One region of the Nonomuraea sp. NPDC003707 genome, then DNA from elsewhere that is predicted to be linked to it. Evidence: riboswitches for the same ligand, from Rfam matches in the RefSeq annotation. Region 1 holds a riboswitch; each other region holds the start of a gene.
What was found. A riboswitch is a leader RNA that binds a small molecule or an ion and turns the genes downstream of it on or off. The one in region 1 is predicted to bind cyclic di-AMP.

Region 1 (7,595 bases):
GCCATCGCGGATCACCCCGCACGTCGAGAAGCCCACCGCGGCGGGCGCGCCGTCCAGGGCCCGGGCCGCCGCGAGCGCCCGCGCGAGCGTGTCAGGCCCGGTGTCCAGGCGGACGTGGGCGGACAGCGCGGGGCCGTCGGCCGTGGACACCCCGATGGCCACCTTCGTCCCGCCCACGTCGATGCCCAGGACCCGGGTCACCGGGCGGCGCCCCTGCGGGCGAGCGAGTCGATGGCCACGGCCAGCGCCAGCACCGCGGCGGTCACCATGAACCGCACCGAGGAGTCCACGCTGAGCAGGTACATGCCGTTGGAGATGGCCTGGATGACCAGGACGCCGAGCAGCGCGTCGTAGGCCCGGCCGCGCCCGCCGAACAGCGAGGTGCCGCCGATGACCGCGGTGGCGATCGCCATGAGGAGGATGTCGCTGCCGCCCGAGCCCTGGTTGACGGCCGACAGGCGGCTGGCGGCGAGGATGCCCCCGGCCGCAGCCAGCGTGGAGGCCAGCATGAACGCGAGGATCCTGATCCTGGTGACGTTGATGCCGGCGCGCCTGGCGGCCTCGGCGTTGCCGCCGACGGCGTACAGGTGCCGCCCGAACGTGGTGTGCCTCAGCATGAGGTCGAGCAGCACCACCAGCGCCCCGAAGATGATCAGCAGAAGCGGCACGCCGCGGTCCGCCGACATGACGATCACCGCCGCGGCGAGCAGCACCGCCAGCCCGCCCGCCTTGGCCGGCGACCACCACAGCGGCGTCACCGGCAGCCCGGCCGCCAGCCGCAGCCTCCTGACCGCGAGCGACGCGCCCGCCGACACGGCCACCAGGGCCGCCGCGACCGTCCACGCGAGCCAGCCCGGCAGCCAGGTGTCGCTCAGCTTGGAGATGAAGCCGGTGAACGGCAGGTTGATCGTCCCGCCCTGCCGCAGCAGGTAGAGCAGCAGGCCGAGCCAGCCCATCAGCCCGGCCAGCGTCACGACGAACGACGGCATCCGCAGCTTGGTCAGCATCAGGCCGTGCAGGAACCCGATCGCCGCGCCGACGGCGAGCGCCAGGAGGATGGCGAGCAGCGGGTTCCAGCCCTGCTTGACGTGGACGATCGTCATGATCGTGGCGCACAGGCCGCTGACCGAGCCCGCCGACAGGTCGATCTCGCCGAGCAGCAGCACCATGATGATGCCGAGCGCGATCGTGCCGGTGGCGGCCATCTGGAGCACGAGGTTGGTGAGGTTCTCGGGGGACAGGAAGCGGTCGTTGAGCGTGCTGAACACGATCGCGATCGCGATCAGCCCGCCGACCACCGGCCATGCGCCGACGTCCCCCTGGCGCAGCCGCTCGACGGCGACCTTCGGCGTGTACGGGCTGCGTACCAGCGTGTCGGTCATGTCCCCGCCCCCGTGATCGCGGCCACGATCTCCTCCTGGGAGGCGGTGGCCGTGGTGAACTCACCGGCGTTGCGGCCCAGCCGCAGCACCACCACGCGGTCGCTCACCGCGCGTACGTCGGCGAGGTTGTGCGAGATGACCAGCACCGCGAGCCCGCGCTCGCGCAGCCGCCCGATCAGCGCCAGCACCTGCGCCGTCTGCTCGACCCCCAGGGCCGCCGTGGGCTCGTCGAGGATGACCAGCCGCGGCTCGCCGATGAGCGCCCTGGCGATGGCCACCGACTGCCGCTGGCCGCCCGACAGCATGGCGACCGGCACCCTGATGTCCCTGATGCGCACGTCGAGCTGGCCGAGGAGGTCGCGGGTCGCGCGTTCCATGGCGATGTGGCGCAGCAGCGAGCCGCGGCGGCGCTCGGTGCCCAGGAAGAGGTTGGCCACGACGTCGAGGTTCTCGCAGAGCGCGAGGTCCTGGTAGACGGTCGAGACGCCGAGGGCCTGCGCGTCGTGCGGGTTGGCGATCCTGACCGGCGAGCCGTCCACGGTGATCGTGCCGGCGTCCGGCGTCACGACCCCCGAGATGGCCTTGACCAGCGTGGACTTGCCCGCGCCGTTGTCGCCCATGAGGGCCACGACCTCGCCGGGGCGCAGGTCCAGGCGGGCCCCGTCGAGCGCCTGGACCGCCCCGTACCGTTTGGAGATGTCTGTCGCCGAGAGCATCTACTCGATGCCCTGCTTCTCGCAGGCGGCCTTGACCTCGCCCGTGCAGAGCTGGGCGGCGGTGTAGAAGCCGTCCTTCACGATCGTGTCCTTGACCTTGTCGGCCGTGACGGGGATGGGGTCGAGGAGGAACGCCGGGATGTCGGCCGCGCCGTTGTTGACCTTGGCGGGCGCGGTGGGCTGCTCGCCCTTGGCGACGGCGACGGCGAGCTCGGCGGACTTCTCCGCCTCCGCCCTGATGTCCAGATATATGGTCATGTACTGCTCGCCGGTGAGGATGCGCTGGACGGCGGCCAGCTCGGCGTCCTGGCCGGTGATCGGCGGGAGCTGCTTGTAGCCCGCGCGTTTCATGGCCGCGATCGCGCCGCCCGCCATGCCGTCGTTCGCGGACAGCACACCGGTGATGGTGTCCTTGCCCAGCGCGGTGATGGCCTGCTCCATCTCCTGCTGCGCCTTGTCGGGGCTCCAGTCCGGCGTGTCGAACTCCCTGCCGACCTTCACCTTCCCGTCCAGCACGCTCTTGGCGCCCTTCTTGTAGTCGGCCGAGCTGGGGTCGGTGGGGGAGCCGTGGATCATCACGATCTGGCCCTTCGCCGCCGTGCCCCTGGCGGTCATGGCGTCGAGCAGGGCCTGGCCCTGCATCTCGCCCACCCGTACGTTGTTGAACGAGACGTAGTACGCGTAGTCGATGCCCGAGATCAGCCGGTCGTAGGCGATGACCGGGACCTTCTTCTGCTTGGCCTGGTTCACCAGGGGAGCCACGGCGTTGGCGTCCACGGCGTCGAGCACGAGCACGTCGGCCTGCTGGGTGAGCGCGGCCTCGACCTGTTGCTGCTGCTTGGGGGCGTCCTGCTCGGCGTTGCTGTAGAGAATCTTGCAGTCGGGGCAGAGCGACTTGACCTTCGCCTCGAACAGCGGGCGGTCGAACGCCTCGTATCGGGTGGTCTTGGACTCGGGCAGGAACAGCGCGATCGTCTTGCCGCCCTGGTTCTGCGTGGTCGTGGCGGTGGCGCCGGTGCCGTTTCCGGTACTGTTCCCGGCGTTTCCGCAGGCGGCGGCCAGGAGGACCGCCGCGACAGGGATTGATCGCCATGCTCGGTGCATCGCACTTCGTCCTTCCGGATGTGCCGCCCCTGTGCTTGGTAAGAAAGGTAATTTACTATCAGGCAAGTTGGCTAGGCTCTGTTTCCTCAAGGAGGGTGAGATGCGGGGCGACCTGGGTAATCCGCGGATGCTGCGAGTGCTGAACGAGCGCCGCCTGCTCGACCATCTTCAGGAGCACGGCCCCGCCTCGCGCACCGACCTCGCCAAGATCACCGGCCTGTCGAAGCCCACGGTGTCCGCGGCCCTGGCCGGGCTGGAGGTGGACGGGCTCGTTCACCTCGTCGGCGAGGTCTCCGGCCGCCCGGGGCCGGTCACGTCCCTGTACGACGTCAACGCCGCCGCCACCCACGTCGCCGGCGTCGACATCGGGCGTGACTGGATCAGGGTCGCCGTCGCCGACCTGCGCGGGAAATTCGCCGGCCGGAGGGACGGGCGCAACACCGCCCTCACCTCCGCCGAACTGGCCCTCCTGGTCGGACAGCTGTGCCGGGCCGCCGCCCATGAGGCCGCCGTCGACTGGCCCGACATCGCCTGCGCCGTCGTCGGCACGCCCGGCGTGTACGACCCGGAGCTCGGCCGCCTGGAGTTCGCCCCCAACCTGCCCGGATCCGACCTGGCCGAGCGCCTGCGCGCCGAGATGGAGGTCGACCTCGTCATCGAGAACGACATCAACCTGGCCGCCGTCGGCGAGCACACGCACGGGGCGGGGCGCGGCAAGTCCAACTTTGCGCTGGTGTCCGTCGGCACCGGCGTCGGGATGGGCATCGTGATCAACGGTGAGCTGTACGTGGGCGCTCGGGGAGCGGCGGGGGAGGTCTCGTACCTGCCCGCGACCGAGGACCCGGCGCCGCCGGCCGGTGACGCCCTGGCCCACGGCGCCACGGAGGCGGTCGCCGCCGCGCCCGGAGTGGTCCGCGCGGCCCGCGCCGCCGGCCTGAGCCTGCGGACGGCCAAGAAGGTCTTCGCCGCGGCGGCCTCCGGCGACGGAGTGGCCCGCTCGGTGGTGGAGGCCGAGGGGCGCCGCATCGGCGGCCTGCTGGTGGCGGTGGCCGCCGTGCTGGATCCGGAGGTGATCGTGCTCAGCGGCGGCGTGGGCCGCAACCTGGACCTCCTGGGGGAGTCCATCGAGGCCCGCATCGCCGAGCTCGGCCCGCTGCGGCCGTCGGTGGTGGCCAGCACGCTGGGGGACAGCGGCGTCCTGCTGGGCGCGGTGGCCCGCGCCAGGACCCGCGCCTGGGAGCTCATCTTCGACGCCCGCCTCCCCTGACCGTCGCGTGGGGAGGCGGACGCCGCGGCCTCCTACAGGGTGGCCGTGAGGGTGGTGGGCGTTTCGTCGCGCTGCTTCTGGAGCTTGGACCAGAGCCGTACGCCCTTGCGGTCGGGGCGGACGCCACCCACGAAGGAGTCTCTGCGCCAGGAGGTCAGGCGCTCTTCCTTGACCACGTCACCCGTGTGCGGCGAGTGGACCATGTAGCCGGGCCGGGAGATCATCCCGACATGCCCGAGGCCGTGGAAGAAGACCAGATCGCCGGGTTTGAGGTCCTTCCAGGCGATCTTCTTGGTGAACGCGCCGTACTGTTCGGCGGCGGTGCGGGGGAGTTCGATTCCGGCGTGCTCGTACGCCCTGAGCATGAGCCCGGAGCAGTCGTATCCGCTCGGGCTGGCGCCGCCCCACACGTACGGGGTGCCGCGCTTGCTCATGGCGAACTTGATGGCGACCTTCCAGGCGGGCTTCGGAGCCTGTTTCGCCTGGATTTCCTTGATCTGGCCGCCGGTCAGGGTGGTGAGGTCGTCGATCTTGGCCGAGGCATGGGCTGGGGAGGCCAGCATGAGCCCGGCGGCGCCCGCCGCCAGGACAATGGCGATTCGAGACAGGGGTCTGTCCTTCCATAAGGCCGGCCGGGTTAGCTGACGGGCTCGGGCCTGGAAGTAGCCCTACGGCATGGGGGTGCCGACTCGCCCCAGGGGGAATGTGGGTCCCCGGCTCCACGCAACGGCGCGCGGATTAGGCTGGTCGGTGACTTTAACGAAACGGTCAAAGAACCGCAATACCGGACAAAGGGGGCGTCCGAAAGATGAGATGAAGTGTTCGTCAGCCGAGACGACGCGGTAAGGTACCGCCCATGGAGTCGCGTAACATCCGTCTGGCCGTCATCCCCGGCGATGGGATCGGCACCGAGGTCGTGGCCGAAGGGCTCAAGGTCCTGGAGGCAGTGGGCACGAAGATCGAGCCCACTCACTACGACCTGGGAGCCGCACGCTATCACCGTACCGGCGAGACGCTGCCCGACGCCGTGCTCGAAGAGCTGCGCGGCTACGACGCGATCCTGCTCGGCGCCGTGGGCGACCCCAGCGTGCCGCCGGGCATCCTCGAGCGCGATCTGCTGCTGCGGCTCCGCTTCGAGTTCGACCACTACGTCAACCTGCGCCCGGTCAAGCTGTTCCCCGGCGTGGAGACCCCGCTGGCCGACACGCCGCCGGAGAACATCGACATGATCGTCGTCCGCGAGGGCACCGAGGGCCTCTACGCGGGCACCGGTGGCGCCATGCGGCGCGGCACCCCGCACGAGATCGCCACCCAGGAGTCGCTCAACACCGCCTACGGTGTCGAGCGCGTGGTGCGCTACGCGTTCGAGAAGGCTGTCACGCGGCCGCGCAAGAAGCTGACGCTCGTCCACAAGACCAACGTCCTCACCTTCGCCGGTGACCTGTGGCAGCGCACGGTCAACCGCCTGGCGGCGGAATACCCCGACGTCACGACCGACTACTGCCACATCGACGCGGCCTCGATGTTCTTCGTGAGCCAGCCGGAGCGGTTCGACGTGGTCGTCACCGACAACCTGTTCGGCGACATCATCACCGACCTGGGCGCCGCCATCGCGGGCGGCATCGGCCTGGCCGCCAGCGGCAACATCAACCCCGAGCGGTCCGCGCCGAGCATGTTCGAGCCGGTGCACGGCAGCGCCCCGGACATCGCGGGCCAGGGCAAGGCCGACCCCACCGCGACCATCCTGTCCGTCGCCATGCTCCTCGACCACCTCGGCCTGCACGCCGAGGCGGCCAAGGTCGAGCAGGCGGTCGCCGATGACATCCTCGAGCGGCTGGCCGGCTGGGCGGGTCGCACCACCCACGAGATCGGTGACGACATCACCGCGCGAGTATCCGGCTAGGACCGCCTAGCCCCCAACGCGCCTGGTGGTCCGACGAGGGCCGCCAGGCGCTTTTTTGCGTCCAAAAGGGCTGATCGCCGCATTGGCCGCTTGCCATCCCATATAGCGAGACAATAGGAAGTACCGGGACTGCCTTCCGGGCAGCGCCCGCTTACCAGCACCGATCCGCAGATTTCTGTAGATTTGGGCAGATTCGCAGAGAGAAGGACCGACGTCATGACCATCGCTCAGAAGCTCAGCTTCGACGTGCAGCTATCCGACCACGCTCGCACCGCGGCCGAGCGGGAGCAGGTACTGGCGAACCCCGGCTTCGGGCAGACCTTCACGGATCACATGGTCTCGATCGACTACACCGAGGGGCAGGGCTGGCACGACGCCAAGCTCCTTCCGTACGGCCCGCTCTCGCTCGACCCGGCCACCTCGGTCTTCCACTACGCGCAGGAGCTGTTCGAGGGGCTCAAGGCCTACCGCCAGGCCAACGGCTCGATCGTCGCGTTCCGCCCGTACGCGAACGCCGCCCGCTTCAACCGCTCCGCGCTCCGGATGGCCATGCCGGAGCTGCCGGAGGAGGCTTTCGTGGAGTCGCTCGAGCTCCTCGTCCAGACCGACAAGGAATGGGTGCCCACGACCGAGGGTCACAGCCTCTACCTGCGCCCCTTCATGATCGCCACCCAGGCGGGGCTCGGTGTCAACTACCCGTCGAAGTCGTACAAGTACATGGTCATCGCCTCCCCGGCGGCCTCGTACTTCACGGGTGGGCTCAAGCCCGTCTCCGTCTGGCTGTCCACCGAGTACACGCGGGCCGCCCCCGGCGGCACGGGCTTCGCGAAGTGCGGCGGCAACTACGCGGCCGCGTTCGTCGCGCAGCGGCAGGCCGTGGAGAACGGCTGCGACCAGGTGGTGTGGCTGGACGCCCACGAGCACAAGTACGTCGAGGAGATGGGCGGGATGAACCTGTTCTTCGTCTTCGGCGACAAGCTCGTCACCCCCGCGCTGACCGGCACCCTGCTGCCCGGCATCACCAGGGAGTCGATCCTGGAGCTGGCCGGCGACCTGGGCCTGGAGACCGAGGAGCGCCTCATCTCGATCGACGAGTGGCAGGCCGGATGCGAGTCCGGGGAGCTCACCGAGGTGTTCGCGTGCGGCACGGCGGCCGTGGTCACGCCGGTGGGCACGGTGAAGGGCGCCGACCGCTCCTGGAGCGTCGCCGACGGCAACCCCGG
Region 2 (7,595 bases), on a different contig from region 1:
GTGGACGGAGCCGCTGGAGGGCAGGTGCGGCTCGGTGTCGATCTGGCAGGATGAGCAGGCCCTGCGCAAGTTCGTCGCCTGGCCGGACCACGTCGCCATCGTGCGGCGCTACCGCGGCCGGGGAAAGCTCAGGTCCACCGCATGGACGACCACGTGGACGACCACCCAACCCGACCCCGGCGTCTGGGCCCGGGCCCGCTCGTACCTGTCCGGCGACCGTGACTAGCCACACAACACAAAGAAGGACATATGCCACCCGAGACCGGCGAACACGAAGTGCTGCGCGTCATAGCCGACCGGGTCCGTAGCGGCAGCCGTCCCGGCGCCCGCCAGGACGGCCACCGGGTGGCCCTGGCCATCGAGGGCGGCGGCATGCGCGGCACGGTCTCCGCCGGCATGGCCCTGGCCCTGCACGAGGCCGGAGCGGCGCACGCCTTCGACGCGGTCTATGGGGCATCGGCCGGGGCCATCACCGGGGCCTGGCTGCTGAGCGGAACCCCCGAGAACCTGACCGGTTGGGCCGAGCCCGTCTACGCGCGAGCGATGATCCGCCCGTCCAACCTCCTGCGCGGCCGTCCGATGGTCGACGTGCGGAACCTGGTCGAATACCTGTACTGCGAAGTCACCCGGATGGACTTCGACGCGGTCCTGACCAACCCCATCGAGTACCACCCGCTGGCCACCGACGTACAGACCGGGCAATCCACCGATCTGCGCCCGCACCTGACCGGTCCCGTCGAGCTGCGGCTGGCCCTGCGGGCCAGTGCGGCACTCCCGTTCCTCGCCGGTCCGCCGGTCGAGCTGGCCGGGCGGCTCTTCTACGACGCGGGACTCGCCGAGTCCATCCCGTACCGCACCGCCCTGGCGCAGGGCGCCAGCCACGTCCTCGTGCTGCGGTCCCGTCCCGCGCCTTCGGCCGCGGCCGAAGCACCGGCCGCGCGACCGTCCTACGGGACGCGCCTGATCGCCGCGACCGTTCTGCGGAGCTATCCGGAGGCACTGCACCGGAGTTTCTTCGCGCGCGACCACCGCTTGCTGCACGACGACACGCTGCTCGCCCGGTACGACCGGCCCGAGCCCCCGACGACCCCTCCACCCGCCGACGGCCAGGCCGCGCCCGATCCTGCGGTGCTGTCCGTGCGGCCCGCGCCTGACTCCCCGCGCATCGGGCGGCTCACCCGCGACGGCCAGCCCCTCAAAGCCGCGCTCGAAGCCGGCCGCGCAGCCGTCAACCTGCTGCTGCAACCGCTCGGCCGGCCGACCGCCGCACCATAGACGCGACCCCGCCGGCGACGGCGTTCCTGATCCTGGCGTTGCGGAGGTGCTGCGGACGATGGGGATCTCGTGCCCGTGATCCGTCCCGCGCATGTACAACAGTGCCTATGAAGGATGACGATGACCTCCAGGCGCAGGGAGAGGATCTTTCGGCTGTCGTCACGGCGGTGCTGACCGGGTCGCGGCTGTTGGTGGCGGTCGCGGTGAGGTCATTGGGGGCGGTCGGGGACAGGGTCACGTTGCCGCAGTTCAGGATGCTGGTGGTGCTGGCCGGCCATGGTGAGACCAAGCTGGTCACGATGGCGGAGCTGCTGGGCGTCAACTCCTCCACGGCGATGCGGATGGCCGATCGGCTGGTGGCCGCCGGGTTGATCGTACGGGAGGTCAATCCGCACAACCGGCGCGAGAGCCTGATGCGGCTGACGGACGAGGGACGCCGCATCGTGGACGAGGTGACCGCGCGCCGCAGGGAGGAGATCGGCGCGATCGTGGCGCGGATGTCGGCCAGGCAGCGCCGGGCGCTCATCTCGGCCATGAACGCCTTCAACGAGGCGGGCGGCGAGCCACCCCTGAACGTGCCGAACCCGCTGGGCTGGTCCGCTGTCTGAATTGCTCGCGCGGCGTTGAGCCGCCGACCGATGCCCGCTGAGCACTTCGCGGCGGCCGGAAGCCGTGCGGGCTCCCCCCCGGTCGTCAGATGGACGGGGTGGGGAAGCTCTCGGGCGTGGTCAGGCCGGTGCTCTCCAGGAGGCGCTGGTGGTTGAGCACCGCGGCGTTGGCCTGTTCGGAGAAGCGCCGCACCAGGGTGTTCTGCGTGGTGCCGCGTACCGTGCCGATCAGGGTGAAGATCTGTCCGTGCGCCAGGCGCAGCCATTTGACGTACGTCTTGTCATAGGCGGATCCGGACCTGCCGGAAATATCTGTCATCCAGTCCTGCTGCTGAGGCGTGGGCTTCACCGGCAGTTTGACCTTCAGCTTGGCGGCCACGTCGCGAACCTGCCCGTCGAGCATGTCGTGCTGAGCCGCGATCTCCTTGCTGACCTGGCGGACGCGGGCGCTGTTGGCGCGCTGTATCGCGTCCTGGGCCATGGGCATCTCCCACAGGCTGGCGAGCCGGACCTTCTTGATGAGCTCCTGGTCGGCCTCCGACAGCGGTCCCCACTTGGTCTGCCGGGTGCGGACCTCCGGCTGTTCCTCCACGGGTTGGACCGTGGGTGCGTCGGTCGGTCCGGTCTCGACGGCGGTCGGCTCGGTGCTGAGGCCGACGGTGTCAGAGACGGGCGTCGGCGTGTAGCCGGCGCAGGCGGTCAGAGTGCAGAGGGCGGCAATGCCGCAACTGATGAGAGCGCGACGGCTGTCGAGGAGTCGCATACGCCGTCATCCCCTTCCGGTCCCTTGGACGCGGCCTTCGTGAGTGGCGCCGGTCACTGAGGGATACGCGGGAGGGTGCGGGAGTGTTCATGGCATTGTGCAAGATTTGCATGGGGCAAGACTGCCGGGGTCCGCTGAGCCGTTGTCCGAGGCGGCCTTCACCGGTGCCATCCGTGACCGGCGTCCACCGCGTGCTCCTCCGGGCCGAGAGGAGCACGCGGGGCGGCGTTCACCTGGGAGCAACCCGATCGCGGTGCGGACCCGCCGTGTGGGTTCAGGCCGTGGGGCGGCCCAGGCCGCGCAACTGGTCGGCGGTCAGCGCGGAGACGTTCTGGTCGACAGGGGACTCGGAGTACTGGTGGATGGCCCAGGACTTCCAGTCGGCGGGCGGGGAGATGGCCCCCTTGGCCTTGCTGTAGTGGGCGACCCACAGCGGGTACTCGGACAGGCCCTTGCCGTACTTGTTGGCGAAGTTCCAGCCGCTGTAGAACATCGGGGTGATCCCCGTCTTGTCCTTCACGTACGACAGCCACGTCTTGGCCCAGGCGTTGACCTCGGCGACGGATCTGCCGTTCGCGGTCTCCAGGTCAAGGACCAGCAGGTCGCCGGCCTTGGCGGGCTGCGAGTTCACCACGGACAGGAAGTGCTCGGCCTCCGCGATGGGATTGTTGCGGGGATGGCCATAGTGGTAAGCCCCGCGCACGATGCCCTTCTTGCCCAGCTCGCGCCAGTGCCTGGCGAATGAGGCGTCGCGGAAGGACGTGCCTTCTGTGGCTTTGATGATGCCGAACTTGGCCGGGCTGGCATTCCAGTCGTACAGGGGCTCGTAATTGGAGATGTCCAGGCCGTAGATGAGGGGTCCGGCTGCTTGACGAGTCGCCGGCACCGGGTTCTGCGCGGTGGGCGATGCGAATGCGAAGGTGGCGATGGCGGCGGTTGCGGCGAGGATCGCGACGGCGACGGCGAAGCTGAGGTATTTGGTGAGGAGATCGCGGTGATTCTTGAGGATGTAGGCGATTGTGGCAAGCCGAGGCTTGGACATGAGGCATTGACTCCTTGCTTCCATACCGCCTACCGGGTTAGCTGACGGGTTCGGGCCTGGAAGTGCCCTACATGGCGCAGCCTGGGCTGGCGTCCGATTCACCCCAAGAACGTGGGTCCCCGGTTCCGCGAGGCGCGGATTCGGCGGCCGGACGCTGTCCCCGAAGGGCTTCTTCGGGCAGCGCGCGGTCCGGTCAACGAAGCGGCAACGATGCGGCGAAAGGGCGCCACATCCGTGCCGCAACTAGGCAAAAGATAGACATATATCCATAGATGGTGCAAGTAGTGCAAATCTGATTCGCGGGTGTCGGCGACTGGGCGGCGCTGAAATGCCGTGCCTGTAGGGATTCTGGTGCTTGGCAAAAAATCGGGGGAGTCGCTTCCGGGCCTTTATGATCTCGGCACGGGTGGGACAGGCTATTCATGCGTTGCCCTTGTGACAAAACTCCGTTCTACGGGTAATCGTGACTCCAGCCCCGTCGTTTGACGTCCGCGGCGCCGTCGGGCACGCGGGAGCCGGGCAGGCGGGCGGACTCCAACGCTCCGGGGGTCCGCACGTCGATCGGCCCCGGCGGGTCACCGGATCCCGGCAGGCGTACCGGTGTCGCCGGGGCCGAGGGTGGTCAAGAGGGGGCCTCATCGGGGGCGGTGATGGGCAGGCCGGCGTCGGCGGCCCGGGAGTAGGCGTCGTCGATGTGGACCACCTGTCGGCCGCTGCGGGCCAGCAGGCTCGCGGCCGCCGCGGCCCGGTAGCCGGTGCCGCAGTGTACCCACACCGTTCCCTCCGGCACCTCGGCCAGGCGCCCCGGCAGCTCTGGCAGCGGGATGTGCACGGCGCCGGCCACGTGACCGGCCCGCCATTCGTTGCCCATCCGCACGTCCAGGACGGTCGGGCCGCCGACCGGCTCCCCCGCACGGGCGGCGGCAAGGTCGGCGAAGGTCGCGGTGGTCAGGTCGGCGATCAGGTCCGGGTTGTGCCCGGCCCACTGTTCGACGGAGCCGGTCGAGGCGGCGGCCGGGCGGTCTATGCCGATGCGGGCCAGTTCGCGCTGGGCGGCGGCGACCTGTTCGGCCGACTCGCCGAGCAGCGTGAGGGGCGTGCCCCACGGGGCCAGCCAGCCCAGCCAGGTCGCCATCGGCCCGTCCAGGCCGAAGCTGAGCGTGCCGGCCAGATGCCGGTCCGCGAACGCCTTGCGTGAGCGCAGGTCCACCACCCATTCGCCCGCCCGCAGGCGAGCCAGCAGCTCAGCGCTGTCGGCCGGCCGCGCCGGGGTCAGGTCGATCGGCTCCGCTCCGGCGGCGTTGCGCGCGCCCATGTGGGCGTAATAGGCGGGGTAGGCGTCCAGGCCTTCCAGGATGTGGGTGACGAAGTCGTCGGCCTCCATCCGCAGCACCGGGTTGACGTCCTTCTCCCGGCCGATGGTCGAGGCGGACGCGCCGGACTGCGTGACCGCGCAGAAGCTGCCGAACCCGTGCGTCGGCCAGAGCCGCGCGCCGTCGGGCAGCAGGCCGGACAGCCGCCGCGCGGAGGCGTGCTGGTGGCGGGCCAGGGTGCGGGCATGCTCGGCGCCCAGCAGGTCGGTACGCCCGGTGCCGCCGAACAACAGCGATCCTCCGGTGAACACCCCCTCCGGCCCGCCCGGCCCGGCCAGCACGTAGGAAAGGTGGCGAAAGGTGTGTCCCGGCGTGCTCACCACGTCCAGCCACATCCGCTCGGAGACGGCGATCCGATCTCCGCCGGCGACCGGCACGCGGTCGAAGCCGACCTCCTCGGCCCCGCCCACCAGGTACGCCGCCCCGCTCACCCGGGCCAGCGCCAGGCCGCCGGAGACGTAGTCGTTGTGCAGATGGGTCTCCACCACGTGGGTGATCCGCACCCCCAGGCGGCCGGCCAGGGCCAGGACGCGGTCGATGTCGCGCTGCGGATCGACCACCACCGCGACCTGCCCGTCATGGGCGAGATAACTGCGGTCCCCCAGGGAGGAGGTCTCGATCACCTCGACCTGGATCGTCATCTCCTTGTCTCCTTTCGATCATCAAATACCCCCGGGGGTATCAAGAGAACATATGGGTGCCCCGGCTCACCCGATCACACGGTCAAGAAAGAGCGAGGAACAGCTTCTCCAGCCGCTCCACGCTGATCGGTGGCTCCTCGCCCTGCTCGCGCGCCACCTGGCACTGCTGCAACCCGGTCGAGATAATCTTGAATCCGGCCCGGTCCAACGCCTTCGACACCGCGGCCAGCTGCGTCAGCACCTTCTCGCAGTCCTCGGCGTTCTCGATCATCGCGATCACTCCGCCGAGCTGGCCGTGGGCCCGCTTCAGCCGCGTCAGCGCATCCCTCAGGACGGTCGCGTCCATCTCCATCCGCACCACCTCCGCGCCCAATATACCCCCGGGGGTAAATCTCCATCGGTAAAGGGCACCGGCGCTGAGAGCGCTGGTCCACCTTGATCAGGGTTCCGGCCGGGTGCGGTGACGTACCGGATGACATGCTGGAGCCGCGCGCATCTCCGACGGGAGCGATGGAGCGAGAACGTGGGCCGATCCGTGATCTCGGGACCTGACGTGCTCCTTCGGGCGGCGAGGAGGTCTGGCGAACGATACGTCATGACGCGCGGGGTGTCGTGGGCGGCGACAGGTTGAGGAACTCAGATCTCGGATCGGCGAAAGAGGCCGGTCCGTTTCAGTGAGCTCAGGATCGGGGTCACCTCCAGCCCGCGGACATCGTCTAGCGATCCGACAGTCTCGGTGAGAAAGGAGTACAGCCCGCCCAGATCGTCGGCCGCGACGGCCACCAGGAGGTTCGCCGCCCCGGTCGTGGCCGCGGTGAACCGCACCTGCGGATGCCGGCTCAGCTCTTGCCCGGTCGCGTCCAGGCTGCCCGGACCGGTGGCGATCCACAGCAGCGCCTCACTGCCGATGCCCAGCAGCCTCAAGTCCACCTCGCACGCCATACGCACCATGTGGGCAGAGATGAGCAGGTCCAGCCGACGGCGCACCGTCGACGCCGACGTTCCCAGCCGGGTGGCCAGGTCGCTGTAGCCGGCGCGCGCGTTCGCGGTCAACTGGTCGATGAGCGCGTCATCGAGCGGTTGAATCTGCGGCGCGTCAACGGGCTCTCGCGGCAAGGTGGCGAGGGTCTCGAACTGATCCATGGGCAGCAGTCCCGCGCTCCAGGCGAACCCCGCGGGAAACACTTTCAACAGGTCGTAGGCGTCCCACGAATGGACGGCGGCTGTGGCGGGCAGGTCCCGCAGCAGCAGCGAGGTCCGGGCCTTGGGCCCGTCGAGAAAGAGCACGCTGCTGATCTCGTCACCGCCGCCGAGAATGTCGACCCACACCGTGTCGGCACGCCGCGCCAGTCCCGCGGCGATCGCCTGGATGCGGCTGGGCCGGCACCGGATCCGCAACACCATGGGGATGAGCCGAGGAAAGAGAGCGGGATTGCGGATCGCTGTGGGCCGCAGCGTGCCGTCGTGCAGGAGCGGTGTCGCACGGCGCACGACCGTGCGCTCGGAGATCCCAAGGACACGGGCGATCGTTCGCCATGACGCCCGCGGCGACGCCATCAGCACCGCGGCGATCCGCCGCTCCGTCGCATCCATCTCATGTCTCATATGTCTTACTTTCGCCAGAATCCCGTGATCCATGACGCATATCAGGAAGCTACGGGGCGGCTGCTCGCTCTTTTCCGCCGAACGACCGTAGAACGGAGGCGTACCACTCCGGCAAGGAAGGTGACATCAATGATCGTGAGGGAACGCCCCGTCGTGGACACCGAGTCGGGGAGCGTGCAGGGCACCGTCGAGGACGGCGTCGCCGCGTTCCGCGGCATCCCCAACGCGGCTTCCCCGCTGGGGGACCGGCGCTTCGCCACCCCCGCGCAGCACCCCGACTGGTCGGGC
Region 3 (7,595 bases), on a different contig from region 1:
GGCCCAGCTCGGCCTTGGGCGCGTCGGGGCGGAACTGGCCGACGTCCACGCCGGGCGCGAGCCGTACGAGCTTGCCCGGCGGGACGGCGGCGACCAGGCGGCCGCGCGTGTACTCGCCCAGGTACGTCACCACGTCGGCGTGCCCGCCGATCCTGCGCAACACGGCGCGGAAGCCCGGCGCGCTCGCCCACGACGCCTCGTGTCCGTGGGTGAGCATCACCACGCGCCGCGCGCCCGCCCGGCGCAGGCGGGGGGCGAGCAGCCCGAGCGGCGCCGCCGCCCCGAACACCACGGTCTGCGCGCCGTGCTCGGCCACCAGCCTCGCCGCCCTGCGGGCGACGGCCGGCGTCGGGAGCATGAGCCGCGTCGGATGCCGCACGATCGGGAACGGCTGGAGCTCGTCGAACTCCTCGCAGCCCGGCCAGGCGGGCGCGTAGACGACCACGCCCGGCGTGCGCAGCGCGAGGCCGTGCACGAACGACTGGATGCCGCCCGGCCTGGGCGGGAAGTCGTTCGTGACGACGAGCACCTTGGGCCCCGCACCCGGCGTCGCGCCGGTCGCCGCGCTTGTCACCGCACGGGTCACCGCGCGTGTCACTGCACGTGTCACCGCACGGGTCACTGCACGGGGACGCCGTTCAGCTTGGCCCATGCACGGGCCATCGCGATGCGCTCGGGGCTGGAAGGATGGGACGCATAGAGCACATATTCCACCGCATCCGGCGACAAGTCGGAAATATTGGTGACTGCCAGGCGTTTCTGCATCGCTATGAACGTGGCCGGATCGTGCGTGAGGTCCAGCGCGTGCAGGTCGGCCCTGGCCTCGATGTGGCGGCTGATCAGGTTCTCGGCGGGGCTCATGAGCAGCGAGCCGAAGGTCATCAGGCCTATGACCGCGCCGACCGCGCGCGGATCGCCCAGGCCTGTGACGCCGGTGCGGCGGCGTACCAGGTCGAACACCCAGAACAGCAGGATCGCGCCCAGCGCGGCGCCCAGGGCGCCGATGAACGTGCCGTAGAGCACGTCGTCGGTCTTGGCGTGGCCCAGCTCGTGCGCCACGACCAGCTCGACCTCGGCCTTCGGGGCCTTGAGCAGCGTGTCGTAGACGACGATGCGGCGCGTGGCGCCGAACCCGGACACGTAGGCGTTCAGCGCCGTCGTCCTGCGGGAGGCGTCGGCGACCAGCACGTCCTCGACCGGCACGCCGTCCCGCTTGGCCATGTCCAGGAGCTCGGTGCGGAGCTGGCCCTGCTGCATGGTCGTGAAGTCGTTGAACAGCGGCTCGAACACCACCGGGTAGACGAACGACGCCAGCACCGTCAGCGCGAACGCGCCCACGGCGGCCGGGATCCACCACCGCCTGAACTTGCGGGCCAGCGCCACGAGCACCAGCAGCATCAGGCTGAGCATGAACGCGTCGACACCGATGTTCTTCAGCCGGTCGCTTGCCCATGACCCCCAGGTCTGGATGGACAGGCCGTAGCCGCGCAGCAGCGTCTCGCCCCAGATGGCGATCGGCAGCTTGATCAGCTGGGTGAAGAGGGTGATGACCACGACGCCCAGCACCACGCGGACCCACCAGGGGCCTTTGAGCCACGCCACCAGCTTCACGCCGAGCGGGGTGGCGACGAGCAGGCCGGCGATGATCAGCGTGAGGGCCAGCGAGAGGTAGCCGGGCAGGGTGCTGGCCGCGTCGAACGCCTCGGACCTGGCGATCTGCGCGGCGGTGAAGTCGCGGGCCGGGTCGGGTGGTCCGGAGGTCAGGAGGTGCCAGGGGGTGCTGAAGGCGGCCACGGCCGCGATCACCAGGCCGAGCAGCACGGCCGCCACCGCCGCCTGCCGCCTCAGCCGGTGCTCGCCGTCGGACTCCGGCGGCCCTCCCCCGTTCACGGACACACCCTCACCATGCCCCCGCCTTCCGCCGCCGCTCTCCCCCTTCACGAACACACCACCGCCGGCCACCGGACCCGCGCTCTCCCCTTTGACGGACGCGCCACCTCCGGACACCGGGCTGACGCCCTCCCCCTTTACTGACGCGCTCTCACCGTGACCGCGCGCCTCGCCACTCAGAGCCGCGGTGCCTTCGGCCTCCTCACCCTCCTTCGACGCCTCTTGCGACGCGTCGTCCACGTTCCGCCGTTCGCTCATCTGCCTCCCCCTCACGCGAGCTGGTCTCGCACGTAGTCGCGCCACCGTGCCGTCAGCGCGGCCGCGGAGAGGCCGAGCGCGGCGAGTGCTCGGTCTACGCCGCCCGCACGGGCGTCACGGTAGAGCCTCACCAGCGTCCTCTCACCGAACCGGTCAGCCAGGAAGCGACACGCCAGCCAAGCCTCCTGGTACGCCCGGGCGAGCCGGACGGGGTCCCGCCCGTCAGCCGCGAAAGCCGCAGGTCCGGGCAATTCCCTCGGCAGCCTCCCGGCCCGCACCTCGGCGGCGAGCTCGGCGGCCGCGGTCCTCACGGGGAGCCCGGAGTCGCGGTAGCCGACGTAGTCGGCGAACCCCTCATAGAGCCATGGGGGCAGGCGGTCGGTGCCGGCGACGACGTGGGTGAGCTCGTGGGTGAGTACGACGTCCTTGCCGGTGGAGTTCAGCTTGGCGAAGAACTCGGGGACGATGATCACGCGCCCGCGATCGGCCACCGCCGCCAGCCCGTCGACCCGCCCAACCCCGGCCAGCCCGGCCGCCTCGGCGGCGGACGAGGGAACGACTACGAGCGGTCGTACTGACCTTCCGAGCACGGCCGACACCCGCCGCCCCGCCCGATCAGCCCTCCGTGCGACGTCGCCGAGCTCGGCGGGTGCGGTGTGCCGGCCGACGACCACGGACCGCGCCCCACGGGCCACGACCTCGCCGTCACCCCACAGGCCGCGGACTCCGGCGGGAAGGATGGGGGAATCGGGGGTGGGGGCGCTGGCGGGGGCGACGGCGAGAAGCAGGACGGAGACGATCGCGGCCCGCCGACTCACCTGCCCTGACACGATGCCCGATCGTAGCCGCCCGCCGGCCCATGACCGGCCACTCCGCACCCCGAACTGCGCGCCCTTGAGAGCCGTCCACCCGCACCGCATGCGGTGGCTGCGTGCCAGAGGACCGCACACCGCGCCATCGGACGGGGAGCCTGGCCCGTGAGCCGTGACCCGAGCGTCATGAAACCGAGGGCCGTGAGCCGTGTGACCGTGTCGCCGAGGGGCCGTGGAGCCGAGGGGCCGTGGAGCCGAGGGGCCGTGGAGCCGTGGGTTGGGCGGCTGTGGGGCCATGTGCGGCGGGTGGTGCCGCCCGTGCTCCGCCGTAAGAAAAATGAAAGTAACAATGGGAGAGCCCCGCCCGGAGGAGCCGGGCGGGGCTTCTTCACATGCCGGGACGAACAGCGCCGACGAACGACGCCCGCCGCCATCCACCCAGCTTGTCGATGCGAACCCGTTCGCCTGTCCGAGGCGAGTGGACCATCTTGCCCTTGCCGACGTACATGCCCACGTGGCCGAGCCCTCTGAAGAACATCAGGTCGCCGGGCCGGAGGTTCCGCCACGAGATCTTGTTCTTGGTGCGGGCGAACTGGCTGGCCGCCACGCGTGGGAGCTTCACCCCGGCCTTCTTCCAGGCGAACTGGACGAGGCCGGAGCAGTCGAACGAACCGGGGCCTGTGCCTCCGTACCGGTACGGGTCACCGACCTGGTTCTTGGCCACGGCGACGGCCTTGCGGGCCTTCGCCTTCTGACGGGCGGCCTTGGCCGCCCTCAGCGCCGCGGCCGAGGTCGTCTTCGAGGTTCCGGCGGTTGCGGCCGCCTTGGTCGTCGAAGCCGAATCGGTCGTCGCAGCCTGAGCCGTTGGGGCATGGAGGATCGCACCTCCGGCCGTCACGGTCATCGTGAGCGCTACGCCACTCAGGGCAATGCGGGACAGACGGGGGTTATGCAGGGAGGTAGACAGGATTTCTCCTTGACTCTTCCACGAATGCCTACCGGGTTAGCTGACGGATTCGGGCCTGGAAGTCGCCCTACGGCGCGATGTGCGCGCCGATTCACCCCCTGATCCCTGGGGAACTGGGATCGCTGGGTCCCCGGCTCCGTGCCTCCTGGCTGCACGGATTCGGCAGGCCAACCGTCCCGACCAATGTGTTGATATGGGGACATTTGGGCGGTTGACCAGCGGATCTTTATCTGTCTCACACCGGGAAAGACCGGTGCGGGTTCGCGGGGGACATGGCTTGTTCACCGCGACGTCGCCAGAAGCTACGCCGAAGGGTCAAGGATCGGCAAAGCGGGACACCGCTTGTAAAGATCAGATAGTGGAGTCAGTAAGGAGGGAAATCCCTGCTGGAACACCAGGTTCCGTTACCAAAATGTGACGCTGCTCACATTTGTTTTCGCGCCCGTTTGTCAGGCCCCAAATGTCGCGTTTGTCACACTTGTTGTGACTCGTCAGGCGTGCTGGATCGTTCCCATCGCCCATCAACCGAACCTCGTTCGGCTGATGCGATCAACGATCCGGCGTCGTAGCTACGGGCGGATGGCGCCCACGAGGCGGCCGCCGTACGCCGAGAGTTTGACGACCTTGACCACGTCGCCCGTCTGCGGCGCGTGAACGATTTTCCCGTCGCCGGCGTAGATACTGACGTGACCCAGGCTCGAGCTGAAGATGAGGTCCCCCGGCTGGAGGGCGCTCAGTGAGACCTTGCGGCTCGCGCCCCAGGCCCACTGCTGCCAGGTCGTGCGCGGCAGCGACACGCCCGCGGCGCGCCACGACGCCTGGGTCAGGCCGGAGCAGTCCCAGCCGCCCGGACCCGTCCCGCCGAACACGTACGGCTTGCCCACCTGGGCGAAGGCGAAGCGCAGGACGGCGGCGGCGTTGCCCGAGGCCGGGCCCGTGTACTGGATGCCGACGCTGTTCGGGTTGCCGGGGTTGTAGGCGCCCAGCTTCTTCAGGAGCTTCTTCTGCTCGGAGATCAGCTTCATGATCTCCGAACGCTCCTTCTCGACCCCGTCCCGTTCCCGGTCGGCCGCCTCCAGCGCCTCTTCCGCCTTGTCGCGCTCGACCTTCAGCCCGCGGTTCTCCCGGTCGAACGCGGCCAGCTTCTCCGCCCGCTCCCGCGAGAGCTGCCCGGCCAGCGCCAGGCTCATCAGGAAGTCGTCGGGGCGGTCCGCGCTCACCAGGCCGGGCAGGGAGGTCACGTCGGTGCCGAGCTTGTAGCTGTCGACGGCCATGCCGATCACCTGGGCGCGCAGGTCCGCGACCGTCGCCAGCTTGGTCTTGTAGCGGTCGTTCAGCTTGGCGTAGGCGCCCTTGGCGGCCTTGTAGCGCTCGGTGGCCGTGTTGAAGCGGTCGACGACCTTGTCGGCCTTGTCGTTGAGCTTGTCGAGCTTGGCCTTGGCCTGTCCGAGGGTGGGCCGGGGATCAGCGACGGCGGCTCCCATGGGGGACAGGACCAGCCCGAACGCGAGACCCGCGGCCACCGGCACCCTGCCAAACCTCACTGTGTCGCCTCCCAGGGATGATATCTGGGGCGAATAGTACAGAAGTGGCGGGTGAGGTCACACGTTATCCGCCCAATTCGTAATATCCCTGGCACAGCGCGGCAAATCCGCACGTAAGGGGTGCAGGTAATCTAGGCCCGGCCCAGCCTGCGCAGCAGCAAACCAGACGGAACGGGTCTGGCTCCCATCCGCCTGACGGACTCGGCCACCTCGCGGTCCGACGACACCACGGCCATGGCCCGGCCGGGCGGCTCGGCGCGTACGAGCTGGCGGATCAGATCGTCGGCGATCTCCCCCGGCTGGCTGAACAGCACCCGCACCCCGCGCGGCGCCACGACCTGCACCGGGGAGTTGAGCTCGGCCCCGTCGAACACGACGGTGACCTCGACCCTGGTCTGCGCCACCAGCCCGCCGAGCCCGGTCATGAGCCGGGTGCGCTGGTCGGCGAGGGTGAGCGTGCCGTAGCCGGTCTTGGTCACGTTGTAGCCGTCGATGATCAGGTGGACCTGCGGCAGGGCCAGGAGCTGGTCGAGGAGCTGCGGGTCGTCGTCGGCCAGCGCCCGCGCGGGCACCCCCCGGACGCCGGGCCGCTCGCCGGTGACCGCGGCGACCGAGTCGGCGGGCCGGCTGATCATCGTGGGCAGGGCGAGCTCCCTGCGCAGCCCGGCCGAGGCGTCCTGCAGCGCGTCGAGCAGCACCCGGATGCGGGCGTCCTCGATGCTCCTGCCCTCGCGGGCGGCCCGGCGCGAGGCCTCCAGCTGCTTCTCCACGTCGGCCAGCCGCTCGCGCAGCCGCCGCAGCTCGGACTCGCCCGCGGTGCCCGCGGCCGTGGCGGCCGACCTGGCGTCCTCCGCCGCGTGCTCCATCTCGTCGGCCCGCTGCACCGCGCCCTTGGCCCGCTCGCGGGCGTCGTGGAGCTTGCGCCTCAAATCAGAATTTTCCGCCCGGGCCGCCTTGATCTGCTCGCGCAGCCGGTCGGCCTCCTCCTTGGCGGCGGTCTTCTGCGCGGCGAGCTGCTCGCGGAGCCGGGTGACGGCCTCCTCGCGCTCCGACCCCTCGGCCGCCACGGCCGACTGCACCAGGTCCGTACGGGCGACCTCGATCATCTCCGCCCAGCCGGGCGGGCGGGTGAGGTAGGCGGCCGCGGCCACGAGCACGGGGTCGGCGGCCGGTGGGACATTTCCCTCGGCCAGGGACGCCACCAATTCGGGCCAGCCGGCCTCCACCGATTCGGCCACCAGCTCGCGGAACTTCTTGTCGTTCTCGAGCTGCGCCGCGATGGGCGCGCTGCCGAGTTTGGCGCGTTTTCGGGGGTCGAACTTGGCGATCCCGCGAAGGGGCGGCGGTATGGAGGCAGCGGGCATCGTCCCGAGGACCTGGGACGCCAGATCGACGACATTGAGCCGCACCTGCTCGGGAAGCGGGCGAGACAGGCCTTCACCCGCTGAACTCATCCCACTTGTCCCTTCGTGACATGCCCTTTCAGACAAGGGTACGGCTGCCGCGTACCTGACCGTAACGGCCACCTCTCTCTAGACAAGCGCTTGGTTGGGGATATACGACTGAGCCGGGACGGGTGTTCACCCAGGAGGCCGACCATGGCAGAAGAGATCCGCACCTCCACCCGTGACCTGGTGGAACTGCGCGACAGTCTGGCCCGCTGGCTGCGCGGGAGGGTCGGGGCGAGCGCCTCGGTGTCTGAAGTGTCCAGGCCCGCCGAGAACGGCATGTCCAGCGAGACCCTGTTCTTCACCGCGACCTGGGACGAAGGGCGAACGCGCTGCGTAGCCAGGCTCGCACCTGCGGTAGAAGCCGTTCCCGTGTTCCCCTCGTATGATCTTCGGGCGCAGTTCGAGATCATGCGCCTGGCCAGGCAGAAAGCTGGGATCCCAGCGCCCAGGGCCCTCTGGTTCGAGCCGGACCCGGAACACCTGGGCACGCCGTTCCTCGTCATGGAGCGCGAGGACGGCGACGTGCCGCCGGACGTGATGCCGTACACGTTCGGGAGCTGGCTGCTCGACGCGGCGCCCGCGGACCGGCGCAGGCTGCAGGACGCCGGTGTGGCGGTCCTGGCGGCGCTGCACCGGGCGGAGTTCACGCCCGCGGAGCTGGCCCCGTTCGGGG
Region 4 (7,595 bases), on a different contig from region 1:
TTCCGGCCACCAGATTGGCCACGGGAATGCCCATCAGCATGACGGGGCCCGGATAGACCAGGGCCCGTTTGAGCAGCGCCCTGGAGGACACGTGGGGCGGCGCCAGGCGAATCCCCATGATCGCCTTGCCGAACGTCCTGCCGCGCCGGTAATGGGCCCACCAGTCGTAGCCGGTATAAGCCAGCCCCGCCGCCAGCCAGGCGAACACACCGGGCAGCCGGCCGTCGAACGCCTCCAGCATCCCTACAGTCCGGAAGACGCCCCACAGCGCGATGAACAGAATGTAATAGAGCACCCCGAAGACGAACGCCTCAATCGCCCGGGCGGCGAGCCGTTCCCACCATTCCGCGGGCGGCGCGTCCGCCCGCGGCGGCGACCCGGCCATAACCCCCACCTCGCGTCATCAGCGGCTCAGGTTCCCCATTTTGGTACGGCCTGTGCACACAAAACAGGGGCCGACGCGAAGCCGGCCCCTGCTTTTACCTGACGCTTGGACTACTTGATCTTCACCACCACGGTGTTGGAGAACTTGTCCGCGAACGTCTGCTGCAGCGGCTTGTCCCAGAGCTGGGAGGCGCCGTTGACGCCCACGGCCGCGTAGGCGAGCAGCGAGCCGATGAAGCCCAGAGGGAGAGCGTTGAGGATCCAGCCGCCCCACGTCACGCCGGCGCGCTTGAGCGCCACGTCGGTCGGCAGGCCGCCCGGCGGTATGCCCTGGCCCACGGGGACGACCTTGATGCCCATGACCATCTTGCCGACGGTCTGCCCCTTCGCCTTCAGGAGGAAGAAGTCGTAGGCGACCCACAGGGCGGTCACGACGATCGCCGTCAGGATGGTCACGACCACACCTGAGAACATGCCGCCGCCGCTGCCGTCCAGCGAAGAGTAGGTGGCCAGGAACAGCACGCCCATGATCAGGCCGATGACCACGTTCACGATGAAGAGGATGACCCCATCGATGAGCCTCGCCACCAGGCGCTGCCACCACTCCGCCAGCGGTGCCGGCGCGCCGGGCGGCTGCACGCCCACGGGCCCGGGCTGGCCGTAGGCCTGGCCGTAGCCGGGCTGGCCGTACTGCTGCGCCTGCCCGTAACCCTGCTGCCCGTACTGCTGCTGGCCGTACTGCTGGTCGCCGTAGCCCTGCTGTGCGTAGCCGGGCTGGGACTGCTGCTGCTGGCCGTAGCCCTGCTGGCCGTACTGCTGCTGGCCGTAATCGGGCTGGGACTGCGGCTGCTGGCCGTACTGCTGCTGGCCGTAGTCCGGCTGCGACTGGGGTTGCTGGCCGTACTGCTGGCCGTAGCCCTGCTGGCCCGACTGCGGCTGCTGGCCGTAGCCCTGCTGGGACTGGGCCTGCTGGCCGTAGCCGGGCTGGGACTGCTGCTGGCCGTACTGCTGGCCGTAGCCCTGCTGACCCGACTGCGGCTGCTGACCGTAGCCCTGCTGGCCGTACTGCTGCTGGCCGTAGTCCGCCTGGGACTGCGGCTGCTGGCCGTAGCCCTGCTGCCCGTAGCCCTGTTGGGGCTGGGCCTGCTGGCCGTAGTCAGGCTGGGACTGCTGCTGCTGGCCGTACTGGGGTTGCTGGCCGTGCTGCTGCTGTCCGTGCTGGGGTTGCTGACCGTACTGCTGTTGCTGTCCGTACTGGGGTTGCTGGCCGTAGCCCTGCTGACCGTACGGGGGCTGCTGCCCATAGGCGTCGTCCGCCCGGTAGCCGATCACAGTCGCGTCCGGGTCGGGCTCGCCGGGGTGGCGGCCCTGGTTCTGCTGCCCGTAATAGGGAGGCGCAGAGTTGTCGCCGGATTCGTCCTGTGGATACGGCGGCTGTCCGGTGCTCACCGTGTCACCTCGCTTCGAGTGCGCATGTGGCACGTGTCAGGACACATGCCTGTGCTGCCCAACGTATCGACATAGGTATCAACAATCACCTTTCCATCTGGTCAAGGTCCACGTCACCCGATGTCAGGTGGAGCAGCATGCGGGTGTTTCCCAGCGTGTTCGGCTTGACGTGTTCAAGATCCAAAAACTCGGCAACACCCTCGTCGTACGAGGCCAGCAGTTCGGCGTAGACCTCAGGTGAGACCGGTGTGCCCTGAATCGGGCGGAACCCGAGTCGCGCGAAGAAGTCGACCTCAAAAGTAAGACAGAATACACGTCGCAGACCCAAATCCTTAGCCTGCTGGATCAGCGCGGAGACGATCCGGTGGCCGACGCCCATCCCCCGGCACTCGGGATCCACCGCCACCGTGCGGACCTCCGCGAGGTCCTCCCAGAGCACGTGGAGCGCGCCGCAGCCGACGACCTGCCCGTCTCGCTCGGCCACCCAGAACTCCTGTACGTCCTCGTACAGCGTCACCGTGGCCTTCTCCAGGAGCCGCGGCCCCGCCCCCGCGTAGGTGTCCACCAGGCGTCTGACCATGCGCACGTCGGGCGTGCGGGCACGCCGGACCACCACCGCGGTCTCGGGCACTGTCAGCTCGGCCACCTGCTCCATGGTTCTCCAGGGTACAGATCTCATTACGGCTCAGCCCTAACTCCCATGTCTCGGCCCATCTTGTTACATCTCGTGGTCAGATCGGCACGGGATCGCGCGGCCAGCTCGCGCCCGCCGAAAGCGCGGACAAATAGGGCGTAGGGCCTCTTCTGCACGGGTGCCCACGAGATCACCTTGTGACCCTTCGGTTGTGAAACCTCTACAGACTTGGCAGTTCTGGTTGAGCACGAACCCGGAGTGCATTAGTGTCCAGCGACAATGTTTCCCGCGTGTCGCGCGGGAGGCACGCCCAATTCTCGCAAGAGAAGCCGGGGAACCGCCGGTGGCGACCTCCGACGCCACCACTGGGGTGAATCCGAGTCTTTCGGTAGGGCTGCTCCGGCCCGAACCCGTCAGCTAACCCGGTAGGCGTCGACGAGAGGAGCTGGTTGGTGAAGCCCACGCTCAGCGGTGGGGGGAAGTCGGCGGGCAAGCACGCCCGCCCTCCGGAACGGGCCCGGCGACCACGCCGCGTAGGTGTGGTGAGTCTCACAGTCGCCGCGCTGCTGTTCGCCATCCCCGTCGGTTCGGCGTCCGCGGATCCAGAGCCCTCGCTGAAAGAGCTCGCCGACCAGGCCACGAAGCTGCACACCGACATCGAGACGCTGACCGAGCAGTACAACGGCCAGCGGGAGAAGCTCAAGACCGCCAAGAAGGCCGCCGAGGCCGCGGAGAAGACGCTGACGAGCAGCGAGACGGATCTCGCCGCCAAGCGCTCGAAAGCCGTCGCGCTGGCCCAGAACGCCTACATCACGGGCGGTCTGAAGACCCTCGCCTTCGCCACCTCCGACGACCCCGAGGGCTTCCTCAACCGCGCCGCGACCTCGTACGCGCTGCAGACCGAGCAGGGCGAGGAAATCAACCAGCTCACCAAGGCGATGGACACGGCCACCCGCGCCAAGCAGAGCGCCACGGCCCGCATCGACGAGGTCCAGAAGCTCGTCACGGACCTCGAGGCCAAGCGCAACAAGATCACCAAGCTGGTGACGAAGGTCGAGAGCAGCCTGTTCAGTCGGGCCCTGGGCGAGGCCGGGCGCCCCGGCACGCGGGCCGTGCGCGTCAACCTGCCGATCCCGGGCTCGGGGAAGGCCGCGGAGGCCGCGCGGTGGGCGCTCACGCAGCAGCTCAAGCCGTACGTCTGGGGCGCCGAGGGCCCCGGCTCGTACGACTGCTCCGGGCTCGTCATGGCGGCGTTCCAGCGGGTGGGCATCTCGCTGCCGCACTACACCGGCGACCAGTGGACGGCCGGCCGGCACGTCTCGCGCGAGGAACTCCGGCCGGGCGACCTGGTGTTCTTCTACAGCGACCTGCACCACGTGGGCATCTACATCGGCGGCGGCATGATGGTGCACGCCCCGCAGACGGGTGACGTCGTACGGATCGCGTCGATCGCGAGGCGGCCGTTCGCCGGCGCGGTGCGCATCGCCGACTGAGCCCGCACCCCGGCGGTCCGCCGCGGCTAGATCAGCTGGCGGCGGGCTGCCCAGGCCACGGCCTCGATCGCCGTGGCCACGCCTATGCGGTCGCAGATGCCGCGCAATCTTCGTCGTACCGTGCGCCCGCTGATATCCAGCCGCCGCCCAACCCGATCGACCGTGACTCCCTTGGCCAACTCCGCCAGCAGCGCCAAATCAGCATGGCTGAGCTCAACGCCTTCAGTGAGCACATCCATCGGGAGCCCTCCCCCCAACAGCAGAACTTGGACCTCACAGACGGGCCAAAGCCGCTCCTCGCAGACGGTAAACGCATCGTGGAAAGGTCGTCAAGCATGACAATCGCCGCACTTGACGAGCGCTATTGACATGATCCGCTATATATGACGCACTCGCGATATGTCAGAACGTAGAGTGATCACATTGGGGCTTCCGGAATGGCCCTGACCAGCGTTCCGGTTTTCGATCGGTCCGCCATGGATATTCCGCATGATCGATACCCGCGTTATCGCGGGACACGCGTCCGTGACGCGATCTTTCCGGCGCACGGCAAGCCACCAATCGCTCGCTTTGTACTGCGCTCCCACCCGATCCGACAACCCAGGTCAGGCAGTTGATTAAGGCAATTGGATCAATCCGCTATGGCAATTGCCGCCACGGGTTCAGGCCGGCGGCCCGCCGGGTGGCGGGCGTCCTGCTCTGACCGCCGGGCCGGGCGGCCTCGTTTCCGGGTGCGCGTGCCCGGCGGGATCACAGGGGTGGCCGGGGCACCACGGACGCTCCCTGACCCGCGCCTCCGCGGCCTTGACGCGATGCTTACAAGCGGCTTCGGATCGGAAACCGGGCGGCCCGGAAGCCGGATTCGCGACGGCGGTGATCGCTCAGGCGCCGGCGGCGTCGTAGCGGTCCCTGGCGGCCTCGACGTCCTCCATGTGCGCCTCGGCCCAGCTCTTGATCGCGGCCACCAACGGCATCAGGCTCTCGCCCAGCGGGGTGAGCGCGTAGTCCACCCGTACCGGCACAGAAGGGGTGAGCGTGCGCGAGACCAGGCCGTCACGCTCCAGGCCGCGCAGGGTCTGCGTGAGCATCTTCTGGCTGACGCCCGCGATGCGCCTGGACAGGTCGCTGTAGCGGCGCGGGCCCTGCGCCAGCGCGGTCAGCAGGAGGGTGACCCATTTGTCGCTGAGGGTGTCGAGCAGCTTCCTGGAGGGGCATTCGGCGAAGTACGCGTCGAAGACCTGCCTGGCCTCGTCCCGCTGCTCCGCCGCCGTCTTCGTGGCCATCCGCGCACCCCTTCCCGATCGCTGCCTACCAGGAGAGGGTAGAGCGCCCGCGGCGGGCGCTCTACGACGGCGGCAGGACGCCGGTCAGTGGGTGGGCTTGACCAGCGGGAACAGGATGGTCTCGCGGATGTTCTTGCCGGTGAAGGCCATGATCATCCGGTCGATGCCCGCGCCCATGCCCCCCGTGGGCGGCATCGCGTACTCGAGGGCCTGCAGGAAGTCCTCGTCCAGCTGCATCGCCTCGAAGTCGCCCCCGGCGGCCAGGAGGGACTGCTCCACCAGGCGGCGGCGCTGCTCGATCGGGTCGATCAGCTCGGAGTAGGCCGTGCCCAGCTCCGTGCCGAAGCCGATCAGGTCCCACTTCTCGGTCAGCAGCGGGTTGTCCCGGTGCTGACGGGTCAGCGGCGAGGTCTCCAGCGGGTAGTCCATGACGAACGTGGGCTGGACGAGCGTGTGCTCCACCAGGGCCTCGAAGATTTCCTGCACCAGCTTGCCCGGACCCCACTTCGGGTCCCAGTGGATCTCGCGCCGGTCGGCGATCTTGCGGAGCTCCTCCAGGCCGGTCGCGGTGGTGATCTCCTCGCCCACGGCCTCCGACACCGCGCCGTACAGGGTGATGCGCGGCCACCGGGCGATCCCGAGGTCGACCTCCACCCCGTCGTGGACGACCACCGTGGTGTCCAGGGCCGCCACCACGGCCTTCTGGTACATCCGCTGGGTCAGGTCGGCCATGTCGTTGTAGTCGAGGTAGGTGCCGTACGCCTCGAGCATCGTGAACTCGGGATTGTGCGTGGAGTCGGCGCCTTCGTTGCGGAAGTTGCGGTTGATCTCGAAGACCTTCTCGATGCCCCCGACCACGAGCCGCTTGAGGTAGAGCTCGATCGCGATGCGAAGGTAGAGCTCCATGTCGTAGGCGTTGATGTGGGTCTTGAAGGGCCGGGCCGTCGCGCCGCCGTGGATGGGCTGCAGCATGGGCGTCTCGACCTCGAGGTAGCCCTCCTCGTGCCAGAAGTCGCGCACCGCGCGCACCGTGGCGCTGCGCAGGCGGGCCATCTTCCGCGACTCGTCGTTGACGATGAGGTCGACGTAGCGCTGGCGGACGCGCGCCTCCGGGTCGGTGAGCCCGACGTGCTTCTCCGGCAGCGGACGCAGGCACTTGGCGGTGATCTGCCAGCTGTCGGCGAGGATGGACAGCTCGCCGCGCCGCGAGGTGATGACCTCGCCGGTCACGCCCACGTGGTCGCCCAGGTCGACGTCGCGCTTCCACGCGGCCAGCGAGTCCTCGCCCACCTTGTCGAGCGAGATCATGACCTGGAGGTCGGCGCCGCCGTCGCGGAGCGTGGCGAAGCAGAGCTTGCCGCCCACGCGGTTGAGCATGACGCGCCCCGCGACCGCGACCGTGTCGCCGGTGGCGGTGTCGGGCTCCAGGCCCTGGTATTTCTCCCGGACCTCGGCGTTGGTGGCCGTACGGGGGAAATTCACCGGGTAAGGGTCGACGCCTTCGCTGCGAAGGCGGTCGAGCTTCTCCCTCCGGATGCGCATCTGCTCGGGAAGTTCGTCGCTCACAAGAACAAAGGGTAGGGGATATGGCGACCTGCAAGGGTTCGTCGGCACGCTGCAGGACCGCTGCAAGAGCCCTCTTCTATCAATGTCTCACGAGCTCAGGGGGGAACCGGTAGGGAGCCGGTCCAAGGGGAGCTCAAGGAGAGAAGATGTTGAAGAAGATCGCGACAGGCTTCCTCGCCGTCGCCGCCACCAGCGCTCTGGCCCTGTCGCTGCCTTCCGCCGCCAACGCCGCCACGGCCGGCGCCCCGAACCACGACGACGACTACTCCGACTACTGGAGCCCCGTCTACTCCAAGAACGGCCTGGCGAAGTCGCAGGGCTGGATCGGCGTCAGCTGGGACGAGGACGGCGAGTCGAACGAGGTCACCGTCAAGGGCCGGCTCTACGACCTGGACAACCGCGACGAGGACGAGGGCGGCAAGTGCGCATTCGTGAAGTTCGAGGCCAGCGACTTCGACCACGACTGGTCGCCGGTCTTCTCCAAGAAGTACTGCGGCTTCCCCGGCTACAAGAAGTTCACCTTCTCGGAGAACGACGTCTTCAGCGTGCGGGTGAAGGTCTGCCAGATCGGCCAGTACAGCAACTACCCCACGAAGTGCAGCCCCTGGGACTACATCTACACCGCCGAGAGCGAGTGACGAGTCGTCCCCGGACGTGCGAGCGGCCTCCCACCCGGGCGGGAGGCCGCTTTTTTCTGTCGGGGCTCAGGCCGTGTTCCGCTTGTAGATCAGGCGCAGGCCCATGAGCGTCAGCCACGGCTCGTGCACGTCGATGGAGCGTGACTCG

Region 2: it holds a riboswitch for cyclic di-AMP, as region 1 does, so the genes downstream of both, ACWDRB_RS49050 (glycoside hydrolase family 25 protein) here and ACWDRB_RS54120 (C40 family peptidase) in region 1, are expected to answer to the same signal.
Region 3: it holds a riboswitch for cyclic di-AMP, as region 1 does, so the genes downstream of both, ACWDRB_RS04125 (C40 family peptidase) here and ACWDRB_RS54120 (C40 family peptidase) in region 1, are expected to answer to the same signal.
Region 4: it holds a riboswitch for cyclic di-AMP, as region 1 does, so the genes downstream of both, ACWDRB_RS25205 (C40 family peptidase) here and ACWDRB_RS54120 (C40 family peptidase) in region 1, are expected to answer to the same signal.

What each region holds. Positions count from the first base shown of each region.
Region 1 covers NZ_JBSFNK010000037.1:28,952-36,546, forward strand. The annotation lists gene ACWDRB_RS54095 (ROK family protein) at 1-201, opposite strand, end outside; gene ACWDRB_RS54100 (sugar ABC transporter permease) at 198-1,382, opposite strand; gene ACWDRB_RS54105 (ATP-binding cassette domain-containing protein) at 1,379-2,098, opposite strand; gene ACWDRB_RS54110 (sugar ABC transporter substrate-binding protein) at 2,099-3,202, opposite strand; gene ACWDRB_RS54115 (ROK family protein) at 3,303-4,469, shown strand; gene ACWDRB_RS54120 (C40 family peptidase) at 4,502-5,032, opposite strand; cyclic di-AMP (ydaO/yuaA leader) riboswitch at 5,081-5,224, opposite strand; gene ACWDRB_RS54125 (3-isopropylmalate dehydrogenase) at 5,326-6,372, shown strand; gene ACWDRB_RS54130 (branched-chain amino acid aminotransferase) at 6,589-7,595, shown strand, end outside.
Region 2 covers NZ_JBSFNK010000030.1:71,692-79,286, reverse strand. The annotation lists gene ACWDRB_RS49070 (hypothetical protein) at 1-226, shown strand, start outside; gene ACWDRB_RS49065 (patatin-like phospholipase family protein) at 250-1,275, shown strand; gene ACWDRB_RS49060 (MarR family winged helix-turn-helix transcriptional regulator) at 1,383-1,883, shown strand; gene ACWDRB_RS49055 (DUF4142 domain-containing protein) at 1,969-2,646, opposite strand; gene ACWDRB_RS49050 (glycoside hydrolase family 25 protein) at 2,921-3,688, opposite strand; cyclic di-AMP (ydaO/yuaA leader) riboswitch at 3,700-3,844, opposite strand; gene ACWDRB_RS49045 (MBL fold metallo-hydrolase) at 4,311-5,702, opposite strand; gene ACWDRB_RS49040 (metal-sensitive transcriptional regulator) at 5,785-6,054, opposite strand; gene ACWDRB_RS49035 (Lrp/AsnC family transcriptional regulator) at 6,339-7,295, opposite strand; gene ACWDRB_RS49030 (carboxylesterase/lipase family protein) at 7,437-7,595, shown strand, end outside.
Region 3 covers NZ_JBSFNK010000002.1:28,897-36,491, reverse strand. The annotation lists gene ACWDRB_RS04140 (glycosyltransferase family 4 protein) at 1-574, opposite strand, end outside; gene ACWDRB_RS04135 (M48 family metallopeptidase) at 619-2,148, opposite strand; gene ACWDRB_RS04130 (hypothetical protein) at 2,160-2,978, opposite strand; gene ACWDRB_RS04125 (C40 family peptidase) at 3,349-3,864, opposite strand; cyclic di-AMP (ydaO/yuaA leader) riboswitch at 3,938-4,102, opposite strand; gene ACWDRB_RS04120 (NlpC/P60 family protein) at 4,497-5,471, opposite strand; gene ACWDRB_RS04115 (NYN domain-containing protein) at 5,603-6,925, opposite strand; gene ACWDRB_RS04110 (phosphotransferase family protein) at 7,070-7,595, shown strand, end outside.
Region 4 covers NZ_JBSFNK010000009.1:246,913-254,507, reverse strand. The annotation lists gene ACWDRB_RS25220 (RDD family protein) at 1-385, opposite strand, end outside; gene ACWDRB_RS25215 (RDD family protein) at 496-1,833, opposite strand; gene ACWDRB_RS25210 (amino-acid N-acetyltransferase) at 1,919-2,488, opposite strand; cyclic di-AMP (ydaO/yuaA leader) riboswitch at 2,765-2,914, shown strand; gene ACWDRB_RS25205 (C40 family peptidase) at 3,010-3,960, shown strand; gene ACWDRB_RS25200 (LuxR C-terminal-related transcriptional regulator) at 3,987-4,199, opposite strand; gene ACWDRB_RS25195 (winged helix-turn-helix transcriptional regulator) at 4,842-5,243, opposite strand; gene lysX (bifunctional lysylphosphatidylglycerol synthetase/lysine--tRNA ligase LysX) at 5,328-6,809, opposite strand; gene ACWDRB_RS25185 (hypothetical protein) at 6,956-7,447, shown strand; gene ACWDRB_RS25180 (type III pantothenate kinase) at 7,514-7,595, opposite strand, start outside.